3 regions of the Pseudodesulfovibrio piezophilus C1TLV30 genome follow, and region 3 is predicted to be linked to each of the others. Evidence: predicted binding sites of a transcription regulator. Region 3 holds the regulator's gene; each other region holds the start of a gene.
What was found. Region 3 encodes sigma-54, which starts transcription at its own class of promoters, with help from an activator protein. Its sites were predicted from a motif close to CTGGCACGGNNNNTGCTT; they were not measured.
Positions count from the first base shown of each region.

Region 1 (3,282 bases), 1.6 Mb from region 3:
AGGCAGATCCGGTTTAGCCGTTCCCTCCGGCCATGTATAATATGTCTGCGAGGCGAGCATACAAATAAAACCTGCCTCGCGTGCCCGAAAACGCTTGACCACGAGAGGCAAAGAATACTCCCACATCTGGCGTCGGGAATTGCTCTTGTTCAATCCGTCCAGCAGCTGAACAAACAGGCCGACATCTGCCCGGCGTTCCTCGGCCTCGAATTTCAATTCCCCGGTTCGGACCTCGACCATCTGTTCCAAATTTTCCGAATGCTGCCTCAGTTGATAGTGCATTCCATGAATATGGTCTCCCAATTCCTCAAGTCCCTGCACCACTTCCTCGATTTCGTCCCCCTGTTCCAGCTTTTCGATAAGCCCCAATTCCGCCTCTTCCTGAAAGAGTATTCGAAACCGATCCGTAACCCGACGAAGTTTGCTCATGACCACCCGATTGAAAAACATCTGGACCAGAGCATAAAAAAGAACCATGCCACCGCCATAGAGGAGAGCATATCCGGCCGTGGCTTCGCGTATCTTACTTAACGCTCCTTCCAGCGGCACGCCGACAACCACCAGACCTGCCACCTCACCCAGAGTATGACCAAACCCCCGCTCGGTGCCATACCGCTCCAGGAGGACAGGCGGAGCATCCTCAGGGACGCCGTGACAGCTCAGACAGGATGCGCCAAAAACCACAGGGCGCGCCTTGACAAAATAATCCCGCCCCTCCACTTCACGATTCCCTTCCCAGAAGGCTTCTCCGGGGTGGCTCTTGAAATACTCCAGAAGTTCCCGCTCATTCGTATTGGTCTCAAACAGAGGATTCCTGGCATTATCGGCAACCCGCCGATAATAGTATTCCGAATGAGCCACATTGAGCCGATCCATGATTGCCCGTGAAATATAGGAAGAGGACATGGCCTCAATGACAAACTCTCCCTCCGGCAGCGTGCTGTACATCTTGGGTCTGAGGATTTCCCGCACGTAGCTCTGCACACTCGTGACCTGACTGAAAACCAGGTCCGCCTTGTCCCTCACCTGTGAATCCAGCAGGGAACTGAGATGAAAATACAGGCTCGACGCAAAAAAGACACCAAGCAACAGAACTATCGCTCCCAATCCCATAAGGAATTTGGCCTGAAGATTCTTCGGTCCGAAAACACTCATGTGTCACTCCGGGCATGGTGCCCCTGTCATGAAAATATACCTGGACGCCGCCGACCGACGCAGAAACCGACCATACCTCACTTTATTCCATTTTACCAAACAGATGACATCACACACGAAAAGCGCAAACTGCGGGTTGCTGACTGCTAAGTCGAGTTAGCAACTTCTGTTTTGTCCATCCACAGTAAGTCCTTTTATTTCAAGTAGATAACATTTTAGTCACTTTTGGCACACCCTTTGCCTTAGAGGGACCGACTCCACCGTAATAACAACCCAAAGGAGAGGTTTGGTATGGCTCAAGTTAGTGTCGGACGTCCCGACAACACCCCAGTCTGGATCATCAGTGGAATTCTGTTGGTCTACGGCGCTCTCGTTGCATCCGGAGTGCTCACCGGTCTTTTGACCACCTTTAAGGTCCACAAGGCAATGGAGCTGATGGAAACTCTCAGTTTCATCGGCGGCGGCATCGGTGTCATCACCGCACTCATGCGCCAGACACGCATGGGAAAACCCATGACGAATCTTGACACATTTGTGCTGGAGACCATCCCCGGCGTCCTGTTCGTCCTGGCATTGGCCATGAGCATCCGCTGGTTTGCGGAGCCTATGGTCAAGATGATGAGCCAATCCATGGTCCCGATGTTCGGTTTCTCGATCTACAAGGTCATGAACCTGAACTACGTTGTGCTCGGCATCATCGTCGGCATCATCATCACCAACAGTTGGGGGATCCCGGCATTTGCCGCCGCAGGTGTCAAGACTGCCCGTTTTGTCCTGAAGATGGGCGTTATCCTGCTGGGAGCACGGTACTCTTTCGCTGAACTGGCCAAACTCGGCATGGTCTCAGTCTGGCTCATCGGCTTCTTTGTACTCGGCACGGTCTTCTTCGTACTGTTCCTGGGCAAGCTTTTCAAGCAACCCAAGTCCATGACCGGTGTCCTGTCTGCGGGTATGGGTGTCTGCGGCGTCTCCGCCACCGTTGCCTGTGCGCCTGTGGTCAAGGCAAAATGCTCTGAAATGGCCTACACCATCGGCACCATCCTCGGCTTCGGTATTCTGTGCATGTTCGCCTTCCCGACCATAGGCAAGCTGGCTGGCATGAATGCCACTCAGTTCGGCGCATGGGCCGGTACCGGCATTTTGAACTCTGCTCAGGTCGCCGCCGCCTGCCTCGCCTTCAATGCCGTGGACATCAAGACGCTTAAAGTCGGTGAAATCTTCAATATCACCCGTGTCCTGTTCCTCCCCGTCATCGTCCTGGTGCTGGCAACGTGGTATGGCAAAAGCTCGGGACAGAAGATATCCTTCAAGGAAATCGTTATCGATAAATTCCCGATCTTCATTCTCGGTTTCCTGCTGCTTTTCCTGCTCTCTTCATTTGGTCTGTTCTCACCCGCCGATCACTACAAGGGCAAGTACCTCGACTTCAGCTACAACCAACGTACGGAAATCACCCCCGAGGAGTTGACGACTGTCAAGGCTGCTGCAACAGCAGGTATTGCCGGTCTGCATCCGGAAGAACAAGCCGCACTTGATAACCTGATCATGCAGCATCAGCTGGCAGGAGACTTTGAGGACCGCGAAGACAAGGCCAAGTTCGACGCCACAGCGCGCCAGAGGCTGTCCGGTCTGGAATCAATCATTGCCCGCGCCAAGGGAGGCGAACTGGTTGTGCCCAAGGACGTTTCCACAGCTCTCTCCCACGCCGTGAAGCAGGTCCACAAGAAATCCAAGACCGTCGTCGCCCTGACCGACGCCATGATCTGGTTCTTCGCGTACGGTCTCATCGGTCTGGGTATGCAGATCACCCGCAAATCCATTGCCCAGGCTGGCGGCTGGCCGCTGATCATGGGTGGTATCTCCGGTGTTGCCAAAGCGTCCCTGTCCTTCATCGTGGTCATGTACTTCGTCAAGGACGTCGTCCTTCGCTAATCAGGGACACTGTCCTCTACTCACAAGGAGAAAAAAATGGATCAACCAGAAGTCAAATGCGAACTGAATGAAAAAGATCAGGAACAGAACGAAGAACGCGCCCTGTCCGTCTTCGCCTCTGAAAAAAATGAAGACCTGACCGCCCTGGGCTTTGTCCTGGTGGTCACCTTCCTGGTCCTCCTGTTCACCAAGTGG
Region 1 is NC_020409.1:2,163,551-2,166,832, forward strand. Features, by position in the region: gene BN4_RS10255 (c-type heme family protein) at 1-1,155, opposite strand, end outside; gene BN4_RS10260 (YeiH family protein) at 1,447-3,087, shown strand; gene BN4_RS17930 (hypothetical protein) at 3,124-3,282, shown strand, end outside.
Region 1: BN4_RS10260 (YeiH family protein) is a predicted target of sigma-54. The motif match lies at 1,381-1,398, and genes of this name have one in related genera.

Region 2 (3,282 bases), 1.2 Mb from region 3:
CCTTCTTCCATTCGCCCCTAGTCATTTGAAAGAAACAAGAAAGCGCCCCTTGAATTAAAATTCAAGGGGCGCTTTCTTATCTTCACACACATCGGCCACCCCGGATCAGGAAAGGCCAACAAACCTATCAAAAACGTTCTGCTCTTGCAGGTACGCAGCATATCTTCAAAATCATACTTTTTTATGCCGTCACCACCGGGTCAGGGAGATCAAGCATGGGGGCAATGATTTCATTCATGGCTTTCCCAGTAGCGGTATCACGATGAACTTTCATGAAGGGAAATCCTTCGTCACCGGAATGGGCAACTGCCGGGTCCATGGGAATCTTGCCCAGAAATCTGACACCCGCTTCCTTGGCAAGATCTTCACCACCGCCGGAATTGAATATGTTATGCACCTTGCCACAATCGGGGCAGGCGAAACCGGACATGTTTTCCACAAGACCGAAGACCCTATTACCAACCTGTCCCACAAAAGAAAGTGAACGGCGAACATCATCAATCGCCACGCCCTGCGGGGTGGTAACGACAACGGCCATGGCCGTGGGTCCGAGTGTCTGCAAAGTGGAAAGAGGTTCATCTCCCGTTCCGGGAGGGCAATCAACCACAAGGTAATCGAGATCGCCCCACATGACATCTTCAACAAACTGCTTGATCAGTCCGACCTTCACCGGGCCACGCCAGATGACAGCTTGCCGATCATCTTCAAGCAAAAAGCCGAGTGACATCACAGAAAGATTCTTGCTCCAGGGCACCGGCTCCATCGTCTGATCCCCCATATGCGGGCGCTGTCCCTTGAGAGAGAGAAGCCGAGGGATACTTGGACCATGGACATCCACATCCAGAAGACCAACTTTTTTCCCGGCCAGGGAAAGGGCTACTGCTATATTGGCAGCAACCGTGGACTTCCCCACTCCGCCTTTGCCTGACATGACCACAATCTTGTGTTTAATGCGGCCAAGTGTTTTCTGAAGCTTCTCGTCACCGGGCTGGTCACACCCGGAAGCGCTGGAACAGCCGCCCTCCGGGGTGGCTGAAGCGCATCCACTGCACTCGCTCATAATTTTTCTCCTGAAATAAGGCGGTGAAAACCGCCGTTGTCTATCATTGGGGTACCGCCAAAAAACGGGTTTCAAGCGATCTGAGAGAGATAAACATCGTTGATGCAATGTCAAATAACTGAACCAAGAGGGGAGAAATAGCCGCCCCACTTTCGCTGAGTCTCCTGAGAGGGGTCCTCTCGGGCTGCGGAAGCTCCCCACTTCTCGCCACATTGCCGCCCAACCGTATCTATGCATCCGGGCATCACCAAAGCGAAAAGCGAATTCTCGGCAAAGCGCATCAGCACCTCATCGATATGCCCGGTTAACCAAGGGACGACAATGACGCCGTTCTCCTCCAGCCGGGTCAGGGTCGTGGAACAGATCGCGCCACAGACAAAGAATAATACCCCGCAGGCCAATATGGCGGATGTCCTGTCCATAGGGTCCTTTGAGGGAAGGGATAGGAGGCCTGCGGGGTAAATTTTATCATTACGAATTTCAAATAACTTGTACTCGTCCGCATTTTCGCAAACAGAGGCCAACCGGTCCTGATAACACGCCAAACAGAGTAATGTCGCGGAGGATGTTTTCATAGCCCACTCCAATCCGGCAGGACCCGCCAGCGGATACACGTTAGCATGGAGTATGCCAATGAACAAATCGTTACATTACAGCACACTACAGAATGATGATATATAATTAATGGCGAATATTGCGCCCGTTTTGCACAAAAAAGACTTATTCTTCGTCTTCTGGGCATCTTGACAACATGCGCCGTAAAGTATCCTTGGAAATCTTGAGTTCGCGGCAAGTGGCCATTTTCCGACCATGGTTCCGCTTGAGCGCCTGAGACGCAGCTCGGCATTTGATCTCTTCCATGGTCCCATGCAACCCCCCTGCCCCCTGTGTCATCCGTGAGGCCGCCTGGAGGTATTCCGGCAGATGTTCCGTCTGAATGAAACCGGACGGACAGAGGATAAAACCATATTCAAGGATATTTTCCAGTTCACGAACGTTGCCGGGGAAATCGTGCCGCATCAGAATGTGTAACACATCCTCACTGACTCCTTCCACAGCCCGCCCCTGAACTGCATTGAATTCGGCCACGAAATGATCAATGAGTATGGGAATATCCTCCCGCCTTTCTGCAAGGGCGGGGAGATCGAGGGTCACAACATTGAGCCGGTAGTACAAATCCTGTCTAAATGTCCCTGCCGCGACCATAGCTTCCAAATTCTGATGCGTCGCGGCCACGATGCGGACATCGGCTGAAATGGTTTCCAACCCGCCAAGAGGTTCAAAAGTCCGCTCCTGAAGGAACCGAAGGAGCTTAACTTGAACAGGAGCCGCCATATCACCGATTTCATCCAAAAAAACCGTGCCCCCTTCAGCCATTTCCAACCGGCCTGGCTTGTCAGTTCGAGCATCGGTAAATGCACCGGCCCTATAGCCGAAGAGTTCCGACTCCAACAAGGTATCGGGTAACGCTCCGCAATTGACAGCAACAAATGGTTTTTCCTTGCGAGGGCTGAGATTGTGTATAGCTCTGGCGAACAATTCTTTGCCAGTGCCGGACTGCCCCAGAACCAGCACTGTGGCCGTACTTTGACTGACCTGCGGTAAAATGCGAAAAATTTTATCCAGCCCTTCGCTGCGTCCGACGATATCTTCAAAGCTATAAAGATCCCTGACCTTTCGCCGCATGACATGAATTTCAGTCAGGTCACGGAAAGTCTCGACTCCACCCACGACTTCTCCATTACCGTTACGCAAGGGCGACGCTGAGATGGAAACCGGGAGCTTGGTCCCGTCACTCTTGATGATAAAAATGGATTTATTGACGATGCGCCCACCTTTTCTGACACATTCATCGATGGCGCATTGCCCGTCGCACAGGCTGGACCGAAAAACATCCCAACACTTATGCCCAAGAGCTTCCTCCGCTCTGATGCCAGTGATGCGCTCGGCGGACTCATTGAAATACGTGACGTTCCAGTCCACATCCACCGTGAACAGGCCATCGGCAATGGAGGCAAAAACATCCTCAAGCGGAAGATTTTCGGGAAATGACATACCCGCACACTACGCCAGGGGTATGGGGATGCCAATGGGGAAAATGCCTAAATCGGGCGGGAATTCCTCCCGGTGGGCGAAAAAAACTCCCGAAAACCTGTTGTTTTCGGGAGCATATCCTTGCACAAGCGAGAGCTAAGACGCTTTTTCCGCCCTCTTTTCGCGTA
Region 2 is NC_020409.1:2,991,416-2,994,697, reverse strand. Features, by position in the region: gene BN4_RS13940 (Mrp/NBP35 family ATP-binding protein) at 182-1,060, opposite strand; gene BN4_RS18185 (NifB/NifX family molybdenum-iron cluster-binding protein) at 1,171-1,635, opposite strand; gene BN4_RS13930 (sigma-54 interaction domain-containing protein) at 1,781-3,115, opposite strand; gene hypB (hydrogenase nickel incorporation protein HypB) at 3,251-3,282, opposite strand, start outside.
Region 2: BN4_RS18185 (NifB/NifX family molybdenum-iron cluster-binding protein) is a predicted target of sigma-54. The motif match lies at 1,677-1,694, and genes of this name have one in related genera.

Region 3 (3,282 bases):
CGAGGAATTCATTATCAAACGTGTTTAATTGCTCCGCAGCCTCATCTATTGACATTGGCTTTGCTTCGTAACTATCAGTGCCAACAATTGTAGGTATATGTTCTCCTGTCACATCGTCATATGAAAAGAAGTTCATTTGAACCTTATTGCCACGAGCCTGCTTGCTTCTATTCTTGACCTTTTCACGCATTCTACGCAGTTGAGCCTCAAGCTTATCCAAAACCATGTCAATGGTAGAATACATATCTTCTGAATCTTCATATGCAGAGATATGAATGTTGTCAGCATTCAAAATAACATCAGCCTTGTGCCGAAACTTTTCTACTAAAAGATTGACTTGGAGATCTGCTTCGGAGTCGGGAACGAACTTACCTATCTTTTCAAATCTCTTTTGTGCATAACCCTTCAAATGGTCAGACGGCTCAAAATTCTTGAAAGTGAAGCTTATGTTCATACACTACCTCCTGTTCAAAAGGTGAAAGAAACTGAACTTAGAAATATTGTTTACGCTTTGAAGAAGATGCAATTCCCATTGCTGAACGGTACTTGGCAACAGTACGTCGAGCTATATTAACATCAAGCTCATCCTTAAGAATTTCACCAATTTTTTCATCACTTAACGGTCTTTTAGTATCTTCGTTCGCTATCATTTTTTTGATGAGTGCCTTAACACTTTCTGAACCGACTTGCGAACCATCATTCAAATCCAATGCGCTGTTGAAGAAAAATTTCAACTCAAAGATACCATGAGGAGTCGAAACATATTTACTTGTGGTAATCCGACTCACGGTGGATTCATGCATTTCGATATCTTCAGCAACTTCCTTAAGAATTAAAGGCCTGAGTTTTGTAACTCCTTCTTCAAAAAAACCTCTTTGAAATCGTACGATGCTGTCGACTACTTTATACAACGTTCTCTGCCTCTGGTACAGACTTTTCATCAACCACGCGGCAGAACGCATCTTTTCCTGAAAATAATCTTTTTCCTTATCCGCAACATCCCGCATAGTGTCCATGTAAAATGAATTCATCTGCAATCGAGGCATCCCATCCTCATTAAGGATAATCACAAATTCATCACCGTACTTGTATACAAAGACATCAGGACTTACATAGTGAGGTTCTGTACTGGAAAAATTGGTCCCAGGCATAGGATCCAACGTCTGCATTAAATCAAGATAACTCTTGAGGTCTTCCATGGAAATTTTAAATTTCCTAGCTAAGGGCTTATAACGGTTTTTTTCGAGATCTTCCAGATGGTCCTTAACCAAGGAGAACAGAATAGGATCATCAAGCCCTAAAACATCCATTTGCACGAGAAGACATTCTTGTGGCGTTCGAGCAGCCACACCAACAGGGTCCAACCGCTGGAGTCGCAAAATCACAGCTTCAATTTCTTCATCCGAAGCATCGACCATGCTCATAATTTCTTCATTAGTGGCCTGAAGATAGCCATTATGGTCAAGATTACCGATAATGATTTCACCGATAGCAATTTCTGATTCTGAGAAATTAGACAATCTCATTTGCCAGCTCATATGCCCATCCAGTGAGGGTTTTGAGGCAAGCCGAGCCTCAAAAGAAAGTCCTTCTTCAGGTACCTCGGAATCACGTGCCGACGCCTGCTTAGAAGTACTTGAGAATTCTCCCAAATAATTTTCCCAATCAGCTGTCCGCACAAGCTCTTCTTCTGCTTGAGATTCAGTTAACTCCTCTTTCTCTCGGATTTCTGTCTCAATTTCTGTTTCTTCCAGAAAAGGGTTTTCCAGAAGTTCCTGTTGAACAGTTTCCAAAAGCTCAAGGCGAGAAAGTTGCAACAGCTTTATGGCCTGCTGCAACTGGGGAGTCATGACCAGTTGCTGAGAAAGCTTGAGTTGTTGTCTGAGTTCAAGTCCCATATTATGAAGCCTTAAAGACTAAACAAGATCTATATTTCAAGTTATATTCTTCTACATTAATAGTTTTTTTACTACATCTCGCTGCTACTATGCCACAGCGAAAATCTGTAAGCAAGCCATTCCTTGAGTAATATATTGTAACTATTGGATTAATGAGAAAGAGAAAATGATATGAAAGAAGTGTACCAATGTTTACGGTATGTGTAAATCATCAATGAGTTGAAAGGCACAAAAAAAAGAAATCAAAGACGAAAATCCTCACCGAGATAGATTTGACGAGCTCGACTGTCTTGCACGATAATATCTGGAGTCCCTTCGAGAATAACAGTCCCCTCGTAGACAAGATATGCTCTATCACAAATATTCAATGTTTCTCTAACATTATGATCAGAAATAAGAATCCCTATCCCCATGCTTTTCAGAACGGAAATGATATCCTGAATATCAATAACAGCAATAGGGTCAACACCGGCAAAAGGCTCATCCAACAAAATAAATTTCGGATCCATTATGAGCGCTCTTGCAATTTCCAAGCGACGTCTTTCCCCTCCTGAAAGAAACATGGCTGCTTGATCCGCAAGTTTGCTGATAGTGAACATCTCCATCAACTCTTCAGCTCTTTTTTTCTGAGCCTTGGAACTCAAAGACGTCTGTTCAAGTATTATTTCGAGATTCTGACGAACTGATAGTTTTTTAAAAATAGAATTTTCCTGAGGAAGATAACTCACCCCAAGCCGAGCCCGCTCATGCAAAGGTTTATTCGTCAGAGCTTTCCCCGACAAAGAAACCTGCCCAGTATTTGGCTTAACAATCCCAACAAGCATATAAAAAGTAGTTGTTTTACCTGCACCATTTGGCCCAAGCAATCCAACGACTTCTTGTGGATTCAGTTCCAGATTTATGCCGTGTACAACTTCCTTTTGGCCGTACCTTTTGGACAGATTTGTTGCTATCAAACCATCAGACATTATTGCACCTTGACACTGTCAGGGGTCATAAAAACAGCCTGTACTCTCTTGCCATTTCCACCAACAACCTCACTTCGATTTTCCTTGGCGTAAAAATTAATGACGTCACCTGTTAAACTGTTAGGACCATCCTGTAATTGAGGATTATCTTCCATCCGAAGCACTTGACGACTGACAAAATAAATCAACTTGCCACATGATCCTCGTGAACGCCCTTTTTGGGCTTTCACACTCCCTTCTGCTACGATTTTATCAATACTGTCAGCCGAAAATTTTTTATCAGAGCTCGAAGCAAGGTATGCAGACAATTTATGGGCCCAAAGAGTTAAATCACCATGTTCAGCAACGACATTTCCAACAAAAGAAACCATCTTCCCACTCTCATCATAAATCATGCGTTCTGAAGATATCTTGAT
Region 3 is NC_020409.1:575,078-578,359, forward strand. Features, by position in the region: gene hpf (ribosome hibernation-promoting factor, HPF/YfiA family) at 1-454, opposite strand, end outside; gene rpoN (RNA polymerase factor sigma-54) at 492-1,898, opposite strand; gene lptB (LPS export ABC transporter ATP-binding protein) at 2,141-2,866, opposite strand; gene BN4_RS02840 (LptA/OstA family protein) at 2,866-3,282, opposite strand, start outside.